One region of the Streptomyces sp. NPDC104096 genome, then DNA from elsewhere that is predicted to be linked to it. Evidence: riboswitches for the same ligand, from Rfam matches in the RefSeq annotation. Region 1 holds a riboswitch; each other region holds the start of a gene.
What was found. A riboswitch is a leader RNA that binds a small molecule or an ion and turns the genes downstream of it on or off. The one in region 1 is predicted to bind cyclic di-AMP.
Positions count from the first base shown of each region.

Region 1 (3,171 bases):
AAGACACGGGACTGGGCGTTGGTGCGGTAGAACACCGCGACATCGCCGGCCTTGGCCTGGCCCGCGTCGGTGAGGCGGTCTATCTCGTCGGCGACGAACTGCGCCTCGTCGTGCTCCGTGTCGGCGACGTATCCGGTGATGCTCGCGCCCGCGCCGGCGTTGGTCCACAGGTTCTTGGGACGGCGGGACTCGTTGCGCTCGATGACCGCGTTGGCCGCGGAGAGGATGGTCTGCGTGGAGCGGTAGTTCTGCTCCAGCAGGATCGTCGTCGCGTCCGGGTAGTCCTCCTCGAACTGGAGGATGTTGCGGATGGTGGCACCGCGGAAGGCGTAGATCGACTGGTCGGCGTCACCCACGACGCACAGCTCGGCGGGCTGGAGGTCGAACTCGCCGGACGGCGCGTCCACGGGGTGTTCCGAGGTGCCGACGAGCTCGCGGACCAGGGCGTACTGGGCGTGGTTGGTGTCCTGGTACTCGTCGACGAGCACGTGCCGGAAGCGGCGGCGGTAGTGCTCGGCGACGTCCGGGAAGGCGCGCAGCAGGTTGACCGTCGTCATGATCAGGTCGTCGAAGTCGAGCGCGTTGGCCTCGCGCAGCCGCGACTGGTACATCGCGTAGGCCTGGGCGAGGGTCTTCTCGAAGCCGTCGCCGGCCCGGGCCGCGAAGTCCTCCTCGTCGATCAGCTCGTTCTTCAGGTTGGAGATCTTGGCGCTGAAGGACTTCGGCGGGAAGCGCTTGGGGTCGAGGTCCAGGTCGCGGCAGACCAGGGCCATCAGACGCTTGGAGTCGGCGGCGTCGTAGATCGAGAAGGACGACGTGAAGCCGAGGCGCTTGCTCTCGCGGCGCAGGATGCGCACACACGCGCTGTGGAAGGTCATCACCCACATCGCGTGGGCGCGCGGGCCGACGAGCTGCTCGACGCGCTCCTTCATCTCGCCCGCGGCCTTGTTGGTGAAGGTGATCGCGAGGATCTGGCCCGGGTGCACGCCCCGCTCGCCGAGCAGGTGGGCGATGCGGTGGGTGAGCACCCGGGTCTTGCCGGAGCCTGCGCCGGCCACGATGAGCAGCGGCGAGCCGGAGTGGACGACGGCGGCGCGCTGGTTGTCGTTCAGCCCCTCCAGGAGGGCGGCCGGATCGACCGCCGGACGCGGGGCGCCGTCGCGGTAGTAGTCGTCCCGGTCCGGAGGCAGGTCGAACTTCCCGCCGAACAGATCGTCCGGAACCGGCTCCGGCACGTGCTCGTCCTCGGGCGGAGGCGGGGGCTCCTCCCCATGGGCCCGGGGGGCCTGGAGATCCGCCAGGAAGCTGTCGTCAAAGAGGCTGCTCATCGCTCTCCGAGTCTAGGGCGCCGCACCGACAACCCGCCGCCGTCCCGGGAACATCCCCGCCGCCGTCCCGGGAACATCCCCGTGGCCGGGCGGCCTCGACCGTAGGGCCGGGAGGGGAACGTCACACTCCGCAGCCGGGTCGGAAGGGGCCCTCGCCACCCTCGGTGGCCCGGGTGCCGCGGTACGGCAAAGCGGGAAAAGATGTCCGAGCACCATCAAGCGTGAGCATCCGTGCCGGATCGACCGCACCCCGGCACAGCCGAGTCCCAGGTCACGAAAATGTATCGGGCATATCGCCCATCAACCTTCACAAGGGCCACAGGAGTTGGCTAGCGTGCCGGGCGGGCCGCACGACCCCCACCGGCGAACGTCGCCGGGCCGCGTGGCCTCCGCCGAGTCCAGTACGCCCGCACGGCGACCGGAGCCGGGGACCCGACCGAGACCTGGGGTGAATCGGCCCCCGTCCCCCATCGGGGACCGGCCGTAGGGCAAACCTTCCGATCATCCGCCCGAACCCGACAGCTAACCCGGTAGGCGGAGTGTGGAAGGAGTCGCCTCCCTTGGCGTCGCACCGCAAGTCGCGTCCCACCGGCACACGCGCAGCAGGCATACGGACCCCCGCCCTGGCCACGGCGGCCCTCACCTCCGTCGCCCTGTTCTCCCAGACGGCCCACGCGGTCCCCTCGGCCGACGACAGCCGGCCGAGCCTCGAAGAGGTCGAGAAGAAAGTCGACGACCTGTACCGCCAGGCCGAGTCGGCGACCGAGAACTACAACGCGGCCAAAGAGAAGACCACCAAGCAGCGCAAGCACGTCGACACCCTGCTCGACAACGTCGCCCGGCGCACCCAGAAGCTCAACGAGGCACGCGAGGAACTCGGTTCCTTCGCCGCGGCCCAGTACCGCACCGGTGCCACCGCGCCGGACACCGCGACCTTCCTGCTCGCGGACTCGCCCCAGGACTACTTCGACCAGGCCCAGCTCATGGGCCGGCTGACCTCGCGGCAGAAGGGCGCGGTCGACGACTACGTCACCGAGCAGGCCGCGACGATGAAGGAGCGCCGCAAGGCCACCGAGAGCCTCGACACGCTCACCGACGCGCAGAACGATCTCCAGACCGCCAAGGCGACCGTCCAGAAGAAGCTCGCCGCCGCGCGGGTGCTGCTGTCCCGGCTGACGGCCGAGGAGAAGGCCCGGCTGGCCGCGATCGAGAAGCAGAAGCAGGAGGCCGCGGTCAAGGCGGCGGAGCTCGCGAAGCAGCAGGCGGAGGCGGCAGCGGCGAAGGAGAGCGCGGCATCGAGTTCGGACTCGTCCTCCTCGTCCGGCTCCTCGTCCTCGTCCTCCTCCTCGTCCTCGTCCTCCTCCTCGTCCGCGGACTCCGCCGTCGGCACCAAGGCCGAGAAGGCGCTCGCGTTCGCCCGCGCGCAGATCGGCAAGCCGTACGTCTGGGGCGCGACCGGGCCCGGCTCCTACGACTGCTCCGGCCTCACCCAGGCCGCCTGGAAAGCCGCCGGGGTCACCCTGCCGCGCACCACCTACGACCAGGTGAACGCCGGCACCACCGTCTCCCTCGCCGACGCCCGGCCGGGTGACCTGGTCTTCTTCTACGACGACGTCAGCCACGTCGGCATCTACATCGGCGACGGCATGATGATCCACGCCCCCAAGCCCGGCGCGTACGTCCGCGAGGAGTCGATCTACTACGACGGCGAGTCCGGGATCCACAGCGTGGTCCGCCCGGCCTGACGCCCGGCCCCGGCACCGCCCGTCCGCCCGGCACCTCCACGCAGGCGCCGGGCGGACGGGCGGTGCCTGCGGCCGCGGGTATTTACGGGTGCCCGCGC
Region 1 covers NZ_JBVJMD010000001.1:319,109-322,279, reverse strand. The annotation lists gene pcrA (DNA helicase PcrA) at 1-1,328, opposite strand, end outside; cyclic di-AMP (ydaO/yuaA leader) riboswitch at 1,709-1,880, shown strand; gene ACZ60B_RS01575 (C40 family peptidase) at 1,889-3,073, shown strand.

Region 2 (3,171 bases), on a different contig from region 1:
AAGTCGCCCTCGGGCTGCCGGTCCGCCAGGAGGACCGCGAACCGGTCGGCCCAGCCGACGAACGCCCCGTCGGGGCCGGGGTCGCCGACGCCCTCGGTGAAGCTGTCCCCCACCGCCACGTACGACCCGATCACTGCTCTGCTGTCACTCTTCGAATCGTCTGCCACATCGGCTCATGATTCACCTTCGAATGTGACCTACGCGACCGTAGCCATGGGTTGACGGACGGTGAGATAAGCCACTCCTAAAGAGTTGTCCAATCAGGGAATAAGCGTGCGATCCGGAACATCGACGCAGTGCCCGCACCCGGGCGCGTCGAAGGCCGGCCCCCGGGGATCGGGGTCCGGCCTTCGACGGCGGAGAGGCACGCGGGAGACGGCCTGCCGGTCAGGCAGTTCGTCGCTCAGACAGCCCGGCGGTCGGACTGCCCGTCGGTCAGACGGCGACGCCGTGCGCGCGGAGGTAGGCGATCGGGTCGACGTCGGAGCCGTAGTCCGGGGTGGTGCGGATCTCGAAGTGCAGGTGCGGGCCGGTCACATTGCCGGTCGCGCCCGAGAGACCGACCTGCTGACCCGCGGTCACGGTCTGGCCGGCCGAGACGGAGAGCCGGGACAGGTGGGCGTACTGCGCGTAGTGGCCGTCGGCGAGCCGGATGACGACCTGGTTGCCGTACGCGCCGCCCCAGCCGGCCGAGACGACGGTGCCCGCGCCGACGGCCTTGAGCGAGGTGCCGGTCGGGACGACGAAGTCGACGCCGGTGTGGTGGCCGCTGGACCACATGCTGCCCGCCACGTGGTACGCGGTGCCGATCGGGGCACCGGCGACCGGGAGCGTGAAACCGCTGCCGGTGGTCTGCGGGGCGGCGGGCTTCGCCGCGGAGGACCGCGCGGACGAGGACTCCGCCGACGCGGACTTCGCGGGGGACGACTCCGCCGAGGAGGACCCCGCCGACGGCGACTTCGGCGCGGCGGACCCGGCGCCCTCGCCCGTCACTGCCTTCGCGCCGATGCTGAGCTTCAGACCGGGGTGGATCAGCGACGGATCGGCCCCGACGGCCGCCCGGTTGTCCTGGTAGAGCCGGTGCCAGCCGCCGTCGACGTGCTGGGCGTCGGCTATCTTCGCGAGGTGGTCGCCGGCGACCACCGTGTAGGTACGGGCACCCGTGCTCTGCCCGTCAGCCTGCTCGGCGGTCTTCTGGCCGCTCGTCGCGCCGGACTGCGCGGCCTTCGCGGGAACCGACCGGGCGGCGGACTGCGGCGTCGCCGCGTGCGCGCCGGTGGCCCCCAGCAGCGGGAGGGCGAGCGTGGCACCGCCGGTTCCGACGACGGCGAGCGAGCGGCTGAGGCGCGGGGCCTTGGGACGGCGGTGCTTACCCTTCGCGGGCATGGCGTTTTCCTCTCCGGCGCCTACGAGGTGAGCTGTCGGGTGCGGACTGGAGATGCCCGGCCGCGCTCGCGGCGCGGCTGAACCCCTAGCCTGTTCCGGTGACGGGACCAGGCGGTCGAGCCTGTGGGTCCCCCGTTCCTGCCGTGCACGGGTGAGTGTGCGGGCACCGGGCGGCGGCAGGATTAGGCGTCCACCCGGATCGGTGTGGAACGTAAGCGAGCCCGCCACAACGGGACAAGCGGCCTCTTCCGGATGTGCCCGTTTTGCTTGATCCGTTACGAGAGATCCCGATTACCCTGCGTAAAACTCCTCCCCTCTCGTTTCACATCTCCCCAAAAGGCGCACTGATTGCGTGAACATGACGCAGCACTCACGGTCACCGATATGACCCTCCTCACGCACTCGTCACCCAGTCACCTTTATTCCAGGGCGAGTTCCGGCAAAGAGGGCAATCCGGGCAGACCGCCTACAGGTGACACACCGGGACGGTCGCCGCACCGACGCTTCGGCCTGTGGACGACGCGGTCGCCCTCGAACCGATGTCGTATCGTCGTCAGCGCATCCCGTCGGCCACCCGCCGAGCCACGCCGACGGGGCGAGCGGGAGGAGCCCCCCTTGACGCAGCAGGTCCCGTCGACCGAGCCCGAACTGGCCGGAGTGCGCAACTTCCGCGACGTCGGCGGACTGCCCACCGCCGACGGACGGCGGGTGCGCCACGGCGTGCTGTTCCGCAGCGGTCACCTGGCGCACGCGACCGACGAGGACGCGGCGTTCCTGTCCTCCCTGAAGCTGCACACGATCTTCGACTTCCGCAACGCGGCGGACCAGAAGCTGGAGGGCCCGGACGTCGAGCTGCCCGGCGTGCGCAATGTAAACCTGCCGCTGTCGGACCCGGCGGACGGCTCCGAGTTCTGGAAGATGGTCCGCGACGGCGAGATCGAGCAGCTGCGCGCGATCCTCGGCGAGGGCAGGGCCGCGCACCGGATGATCATGTCGTACCGCACCATCGTCAAGGAGCGGACGGGCGAGCACTCCCGGGTGCTGCACTCGCTCTCCGAGGACAGCGTCCCGGCCCTGATGCACTGCGCGGCGGGCAAGGACCGCGCCGGCCTGTCCATCGCGGTGACGCTGCTGGCCCTGGGCGTGGAGCGCGAGGCGATCCTCGCCGACTACCTGGAGTCCAACGCCACGCACCGCCGCTACAGGGTGCGCCGCAGCGACTCGTCCTCGGCGGGCTACTCCCCCGAGGTCATGGAGCTGCTCAGCCCCCTGTTCGACGCGCGGGCGGAGTACCTGGCCGCGGCGCTGGAGACCATCGAGGAGAACTGGGGCGGCGTCGACGCCTACCTGGAGCAGGGGCTCCGGCTGGCGCCCGAGACCCGGGAACGGCTGCGCGAGCGGCTCCTCGACTGACCCTCGGCCCGGCGGCTCGCCGCCGGGCTCCGGCCCTTCGGGCCGCCCGCTGTCGGCGCCCCGCCGCCGAGCCGCCCGTCGCCGGGCGACTACTGCTGGGCGCCGACCTCGAAGAGCAGCCAGATGAACGCCGCGAGGACGTGTCCCACGGCGATGTAGACGATCAGCCTGATCCAGAGGGAGCGGGGGAACTTCTCCTCGATGTCACTCATGGCTTCTCTCCGATGGTGTCGCCGAGGCACAGGGTGGCCGTCGGGCTCTGCAACAGGGTGTGTACGAACAGCAGCTCGACCCCGTCGGGGTCCTGAGCGGCTATACGGTGCGGGGTCAGCGAGTCGAAGTGCGCGCTGTCGCCCGGACCGAGCAGGTGGG
Region 2 covers NZ_JBVJMD010000004.1:310,796-313,966, forward strand. The annotation lists gene ACZ60B_RS07545 (SGNH/GDSL hydrolase family protein) at 1-134, opposite strand, end outside; gene ACZ60B_RS07550 (M23 family metallopeptidase) at 436-1,386, opposite strand; cyclic di-AMP (ydaO/yuaA leader) riboswitch at 1,389-1,550, opposite strand; gene ACZ60B_RS07555 (tyrosine-protein phosphatase) at 2,002-2,799, shown strand; gene ACZ60B_RS07560 (DUF6126 family protein) at 2,889-3,011, opposite strand; gene ACZ60B_RS07565 (helix-turn-helix domain-containing protein) at 3,008-3,171, opposite strand, start outside.
Region 2: it holds a riboswitch for cyclic di-AMP, as region 1 does, so the genes downstream of both, ACZ60B_RS07550 (M23 family metallopeptidase) here and ACZ60B_RS01575 (C40 family peptidase) in region 1, are expected to answer to the same signal.

Region 3 (3,171 bases), on a different contig from region 1:
CGACGTCGGCGCGGTTGCCGCGGGCCCTGACCCAGTCGCCGATGATCGTCTCGGACTCACCGCCCTGATTGCCGTCTACCCAGGCCGAGTAGGAGTCCGCGGTGTCGATGAAGTTGCCGCCCGCGGCCGTGTAGGCGTCGAGCACGGCGAAGGACCGGTCCTGGTCGGCGGTCCAGCCGAAGACGTTGCCGCCGAGGGCGAGCGGGAAGACCTCGAGGTCGGAGGAACCGAGCTTGCGAAGGGAAGTCATGCCCAATGTCAACGCCCGGCCTGGAAGGTGATATTCCGTACGGCCGTCCGGCACTCCCACCGCTTCCGTGAGCCGTCGCCCGTCTCCCGCGGCCCGGCAGCGGAAAAACCGGCAGTCCTGGCGTCGGGGGGATGTCGCCAGGACTGCCGGAGGTTCAGGAAAGCCGGGGGGACCGGGACGTCAGGGGGTGAGTCCCTTGCCGCGCAGCCAGGCCATCGGGTCGATCCCGTCCGCGCTGCCGCCCGGGTGGACCTCCAGGTGCAGGTGCGGACCGGTGACGTTGCCGGTGGCGCCCACGCGGCCGATGACATCGCCGGTGGCGACCTTCTGCCCGACGCTGACGCTGATCGAGGACTGGTGGCAGAACCACAGCTCGGTGCCGTCGTCGAGGGTGAGGATCGTGCGGTAGCCGTAGGAGCCGGCCCAGCCCGCCTCGGTGATCGTGCCGCTGTGGATCGCCTTGATGAGCGTTCCGGTGGGCGCGGCGAAGTCGAGGCCCGTGTGGTACCCGGAGGACCACATGGAGCCGGCCTCGCCGAAGGTCGAGGTGATCGTGTACGAGGAGGTCGGCAGGGTGTACTGCTTGGCGAGTTCGGCCAGGCGCTCGGCCTCGGCCTTCTTCGCGGCCTCTTCCTCCGCCTTCTTCTTGGCGGCCTCGGCCTTTTCCTTGGCCGCCTGCTCCGCCTTGGCGGCCGCGTCGGTGGCGGCCTTCTCGGCAGCGGCGGCGGCCTTGGCCTCGACCTGGGTCTGCTGCTGCTCGGCCTGGGCCATGATCCGGCTGCGCAGCGCCTCGCCGGCGTCGGTGGTGCCCTGGGCGGTGTCGGCGGTGGTCACACCGATGCCGCTGAGCGGGGTCGCGACGTCCTGCGCGGTCTCGGCGGGCTTCTCGTCCGACAGCAGGGAGCCGACGGAGGGAAGGTCGGGCATGGAGATGGAGACCGGCGGCTTGCCGGTGTTGGCGCTGGCCATTCCGCCGCCGGCGACGGCGGCTATGACACCGACGCCCAGGACGGTGGAGCTGCGGGCGAGTCCCCCGCCACGCTGCTTGGCGACGCGATGCTTGCCACGCGGGGGGCGAACGGTCTCCGCGGTGGGATTCCATTCCTCCCACGGACCCTCGTCGGCGCGGTAGCTGCCGAGGCCGAAGGGCTCGGTGCTGGTCTGGCTCGGCACGAACGGGGCCTCTGGGGCAGGCGGGTTGGACGCCACGTGGGCGTACTCCTTCCTTCCTTCTCGCCTACCGGGTTAGCTGACGGGTTCGGAGCAGGAAGGTCTCCTACGCGCGTATACCGCCTGTCACTGGTGTCACTGACAGTGGTGGCCGTGCGATTCACCCCAGGGTGTTGGTTCCCCGGTTCCCTTGCGGGATTCGGCGCGTGCGCACGGAGCCGCCTTGTGACGGCTGGGACGACCGCGCTGCGTTATCGAACGTTAATGGGCACGGGGTCAGGATTCCAAGCCGTTCCGCTTGATCAATAACATTTTTGGCCAGGACTTAAGGCGATGACCGGCGGAAATAGGGCGAGTTGCCCCTTGCGTGAAGCGCGCCGGCAACTCCTCAGGAGTCACGGAGGTTTTGATGGTGACTCAGATGTTATGCGCAGGGGGGTCGTCCGATCACTCCACGTGACGAGAGCGTGGTCAGGGCCGCCGGACGGCGAGCAGGGCCATGTCGTCCGCCAGTCCTCCCCCGCAGTGCCGGTGCACGTCCCGCGCGAGAGCGGCGAGCAGTTCCTCGGGATCACGGAAGGAGCGGCCGGCGAGCCGCTCCTCGGGGTCGTAGAAACGGCCTTGGACGTCACGCGCCTCGGAGACGCCGTCGGTGTGCAGAAGCAGGGTGGCGCCCCTGGGGAACCGGGTCTCCTCCGCGCGGTCGGGCCGGCTGTCCAGCTCGCCCATGCCGAGCGGCAGGGCGGGCTCCCGGGCGGGCAGGGGGCACACGGTGCCGTCCGGGTGCAGCAGCAGCGGCGGCGGGTGCCCGCGGTTGAGGATCCGCACCGTCTCGTCCCCGTGCGGAAGTTCGGCGAGTACGGCGGTGGTGAAGCCCTCGGAGACGTCGGGCCCGTCGCGCCTGGTGCCCTCGCGCGCCAGCGCCCGTTCCAGCCGCTGGGCGACCGCCTCCAGGGTCGCCTCCTGCTCGGCGGCCTCCCGGAAGGCCCCGATGACCACGGCCACCGCCGCCACCGCGCCCATGCCCTTGCCCCGTACGTCCCCGACGACCAGCCGTACGCCGCGCGGGGTGTCCTGTACGGCGTAGAGGTCGCCGCCGATGAAGGCGTCGGCCTGGGCCGCCTCGTAGCGGGCGGCGACGTCGTACCCGCCGATCCGGGCGGCGGGCTCGGGCAGCACCGCGCGCTGGGCGGCCTCGGCGATCTCGCGGGCACTGGCGAGGCGCTGGTCGCCGCGGCGCACGACACGGTTGATGACCGCGGCCATCGCGGCGACCGTGGCCACGGTGACGATCTCGGTGACCGCGTCGGCGTCCGGGACCCGGGTGAACCGGGCGTGCACGGCGTACGCGCCGACGACGGCGGCCACCCCCGTGACGGCGGTGCCGAGGAAGGAGTACAGCGGGGCCGCCACCAGCGGGGCGGCCGTGAAGAGGGGCGCCGCGGTGAAGCCGCGGGGCGTGCAGATGCCGTAGCCGGCCCCGCCGACGGCCAGCAGCGCGGGAAGCAGCCTGAGGAGCGACCGCAGGAGGCAGATCCGCCGCTCCTCGCCGGAGGCGTCGGCGGGCACGGGCTGCACGGGCGCCCCGGACGCCCCGGACGCCCCGGACGGCACGGGGGCCCCGGACGGCACGGGGGCCGCGGGGGCGATGGGCAAGGCGGGCGAGGCGGGCGAGGCGGGTGCCTCGCCGCCGGGACCGTGGTCCGGGTGCGGGACCGAGTCCGGGTGCGGGACCGAGTCCGGGTGCGGGA
Region 3 covers NZ_JBVJMD010000002.1:21,779-24,949, forward strand. The annotation lists gene ACZ60B_RS02525 (aldo/keto reductase) at 1-250, opposite strand, end outside; gene ACZ60B_RS02530 (M23 family metallopeptidase) at 431-1,459, opposite strand; cyclic di-AMP (ydaO/yuaA leader) riboswitch at 1,470-1,635, opposite strand; gene ACZ60B_RS02535 (PP2C family protein-serine/threonine phosphatase) at 1,892-3,052, opposite strand.
Region 3: it holds a riboswitch for cyclic di-AMP, as region 1 does, so the genes downstream of both, ACZ60B_RS02530 (M23 family metallopeptidase) here and ACZ60B_RS01575 (C40 family peptidase) in region 1, are expected to answer to the same signal.

Region 4 (3,171 bases), on a different contig from region 1:
CGAGGGCGGCGGCGAACAGCCCGGTGTGGGTGTCCACGTCCTGTTCCGTGGTGTCGGGGCACATGAGCGCCATGTTGTGGAACGGGGTCAGCAGGATGCCGCGGTTGGCGAGATAGAGGTGGAGGAAGTCCTCCAGCTCCGGGTCGCCGGCCGCCGCGGACTCGGCGCCGGTGCGCGGGGCGGGGTCGGCGAAGCGGTACTCGGTGCGCGCCCCGAGGCGGCTGACCGACCACGGCAGGTCGTGGGCGGCGATACCCGCGCGCACCCCCGCCTCGAAGCGCTCGGACAGCTTCGACATGTGGGCGAAGGCGTCGTCGGTCAGGACGTGTTCCAGGGTGGCGCGCATCGCGGCGACGGAGAGCGCGTTGCCCGCGAGGGTGCCGCCGACGCCGCCCATGTCCACCAGGTCGAGATCGGCGCGGGACAGCAGCCGGTCGGCCAGGTCGGCGGAGAGACCGTAGGCGCCGGCGGGAATGCCGCCGCCGATCGCCTTGCCGATGGTCAGGACGTCCGGCTCCAGGTCCCAGGCCGCGGTGCAGCCGCCCGGACCGGCGGAGAAGGTGTGCGTCTCGTCGTTGACGAGGAGGGTGCCGTACTGCCGCGTCAGCGCGCGGACCCCGGCCAGGTAGCCGGGTTCGGGCAGCACGATGCCGATGTTGGTCAGCGCGGGCTCCATCAGGACGGCGGCGACGTCGCCGTGGGCGAGTTCGCGCTCCAGCCGCTCCAGGTCGTTGAACTCGGCGACCCGGCTGGTCAGCGTGACGTCGCAGGGCGCTCCGACGTTTCCGGGGCGGGGGGCGCCCAGACCGTCGGGGCCGACGACGATGAGCGACTCGTCGACGCTGCCGTGGTAGCTGTAGCCGTTCACGAGGATCTTGGAGCGGCCGGTGACGGCGCGGGCGAGCCGGATGGCCCAGCGGTTGGCGTCCGTCGCCGTCAGCGAGAAGCTCCACCGGGTCAGCCCGAAACGGCGGGTCAGCTCCGCGCCGACCCATTCGGCGTCCTCGGTGGGCAGCATCGCGGTCGCCCCGCCCAGTTCGGCGAACCGGTGCCGGACGGCTTCGGCCACCACCGCCGGCGAGTGGCCGGCCATCGCGCCGGTGTCGCCGAGGCAGAAGTCGATGTACTCGTGTCCGTCGATGTCGGTCACCCTGGCGCCGCGCGCGGTGTCCAGATAACGCGGGAAGGCACCGGCGGTCTTGTTCATCCAGGTCATCGGCACCCGGCCGAAGAGGTGCTCGGACCGCGCGTAGGCGGCCTTCGAGCGGGGGTTGCGGCGGTCGGCCTCGGCGCTCTCGCGGGCCAGGAGGTGCTGAAGGCGGGTGCGGTCCATGACTACCTCGTAGAGCGACGGCGGATGAATGCACAGAGAATATGACCGAATCGTAAGCAAATTCAAGATTCGACGATCGAATCGATCGTTGCGACGATTGATTCACGCGCCACGGCGATCGAGACGATGACTGATCCACGTGCGCCGGTCGAGCCGACGGAACGCGGGACGCGGCAGCCACCCCCTCCGCATCCCGTTCACCCGCGACCCGGGGAACGGCAGAAGGAAATGAAGGTCACAATTACGTATCGGACATACCGCACTTCAACCTTCACACGAGCCGCACAAATTAGCTAAGTTGGCGCCAGGCCGCTCGGTTCCTCCGGCGAATCCCGCCGGGCCGCGCTGCCTCCGCCGAGTCCGGTGCACCACTGCGGCCGCCGGAGCCGGGGACCCAACCGATCCTCTGGGGTGAATCGGCCCAACCGCCCTGCGGGGCAAGGGCCGTAGGGCACGCCTTCCGGAACCTCCGCCCGAACCCGACAGCTAACTCGGTAGGCGGAGCACGGAAGGAGTACGTCGCCGATGGCGCCAGGACGCGACAAGCGCCCCGAAGGTCTCGGCCTCCCCGGTATGTCGGACGCGGTCAGCGGCGAGGAGATCCGGCAGCGGGTCAACACCCTCTACGACCGCGCGGAGACCGACTCGGGGACCTACAACGCCACCCGCGCGATGTCAGCCGGCAACCGCAGGCCCACCCGACCGGTGCGTCCCGCTCAGCGCAAGCCGTCCGACCCCGCCCTCGACGACGTCGCCCGGAAGTGGTTCGACGGAGCGCGCGCCAAGATAGGCCCGACCGTCGCGGCGGTGCTGCCCGCCGACAGGATGCCCGCGCCGCCGGCCGCGGCCCGCCCCGCGGCGTCGCCCGCGCCGGAGCTCCCGGCCGCCATTCCGGCCCCCCGCCCCGAACTGGAGGCTCCCGCCCGGCGCGTCCCGGAGCTCACCGCCGGACCCGTCGCCGCCCTCCCGGCCGCGACCGCGCCGGAGGGCCGACGGGACGCCTTCCCGGCTCTGCCCGCCGCCTCCGCACCCTCTGCCCCTTCCATCCCCTCCGCGCTCCCGGCGGGACCGCTCGCGGCCGCGCCCGCACCTGCGCCCGCGGCCACGCCCGTGGCCGACACCGCGGCACGGCAGACCGCGCGGCGGTCGGTCAAGGGGCGGAACCAGGAGAAGCTCACCCAGGCCCGCAGACTGCTGACCCGGCAGGTCGCCCTGCGCAGCACTCCGCCGGCCCCGGAGAGCGCGCCGACCGCCGCGCCGCGCTGGCCGGTCCCCGAGCAGGATCCGCTGTTCGGCCAGGGCACCGGGTGGCTCACCCAGCCGTCACCCGGCCCCGACCCTCTCGCCGGGAGCGGCGAGTACCCGGGGGCTCCCGGCGCCACCGGGCAGTACGGCACCGTTCCCAGTGTCGCGGGATACCCGAACACCCCCATCGACACCGGGCAGTTCAGCCTTCCCCTCGATGGCGCCGTCACGAACCCTCCGGCCGACACCGGGCAGTTCAGCGCCATCCCGAGCGTCGCCGCCTACCCGAACACCCCGGTCGACACGGGCCAGTTCAGCCTTCCCGTCGACGTCGGCCTCACCAACCCTCCCGCCGACACCGGGCAGTTCAGCGCCGTCCCGAACATGGGAGCTGTCTACCCGAACACCCCGGTCAACACCGGCCAGTTCAGCCTTCCCGTCGACGTCGGGTTCACCAACCCTCCCGCCGACACCGGTCAGTTCAGCGCCGTCCCGAACATGGGAGCCGTCTACCCGAGCACCCCGGCGGCCGCCGGCTACCCGAGTGCTCCCGCGAGCCCTCCCTACCCCGGCGCCCCCGCGAACGTCGGCTA
Region 4 covers NZ_JBVJMD010000010.1:170,669-173,839, reverse strand. The annotation lists gene ACZ60B_RS14225 (transaminase) at 1-1,333, opposite strand, end outside; cyclic di-AMP (ydaO/yuaA leader) riboswitch at 1,676-1,850, shown strand; gene ACZ60B_RS14220 (C40 family peptidase) at 1,859-3,171, shown strand, end outside.
Region 4: it holds a riboswitch for cyclic di-AMP, as region 1 does, so the genes downstream of both, ACZ60B_RS14220 (C40 family peptidase) here and ACZ60B_RS01575 (C40 family peptidase) in region 1, are expected to answer to the same signal.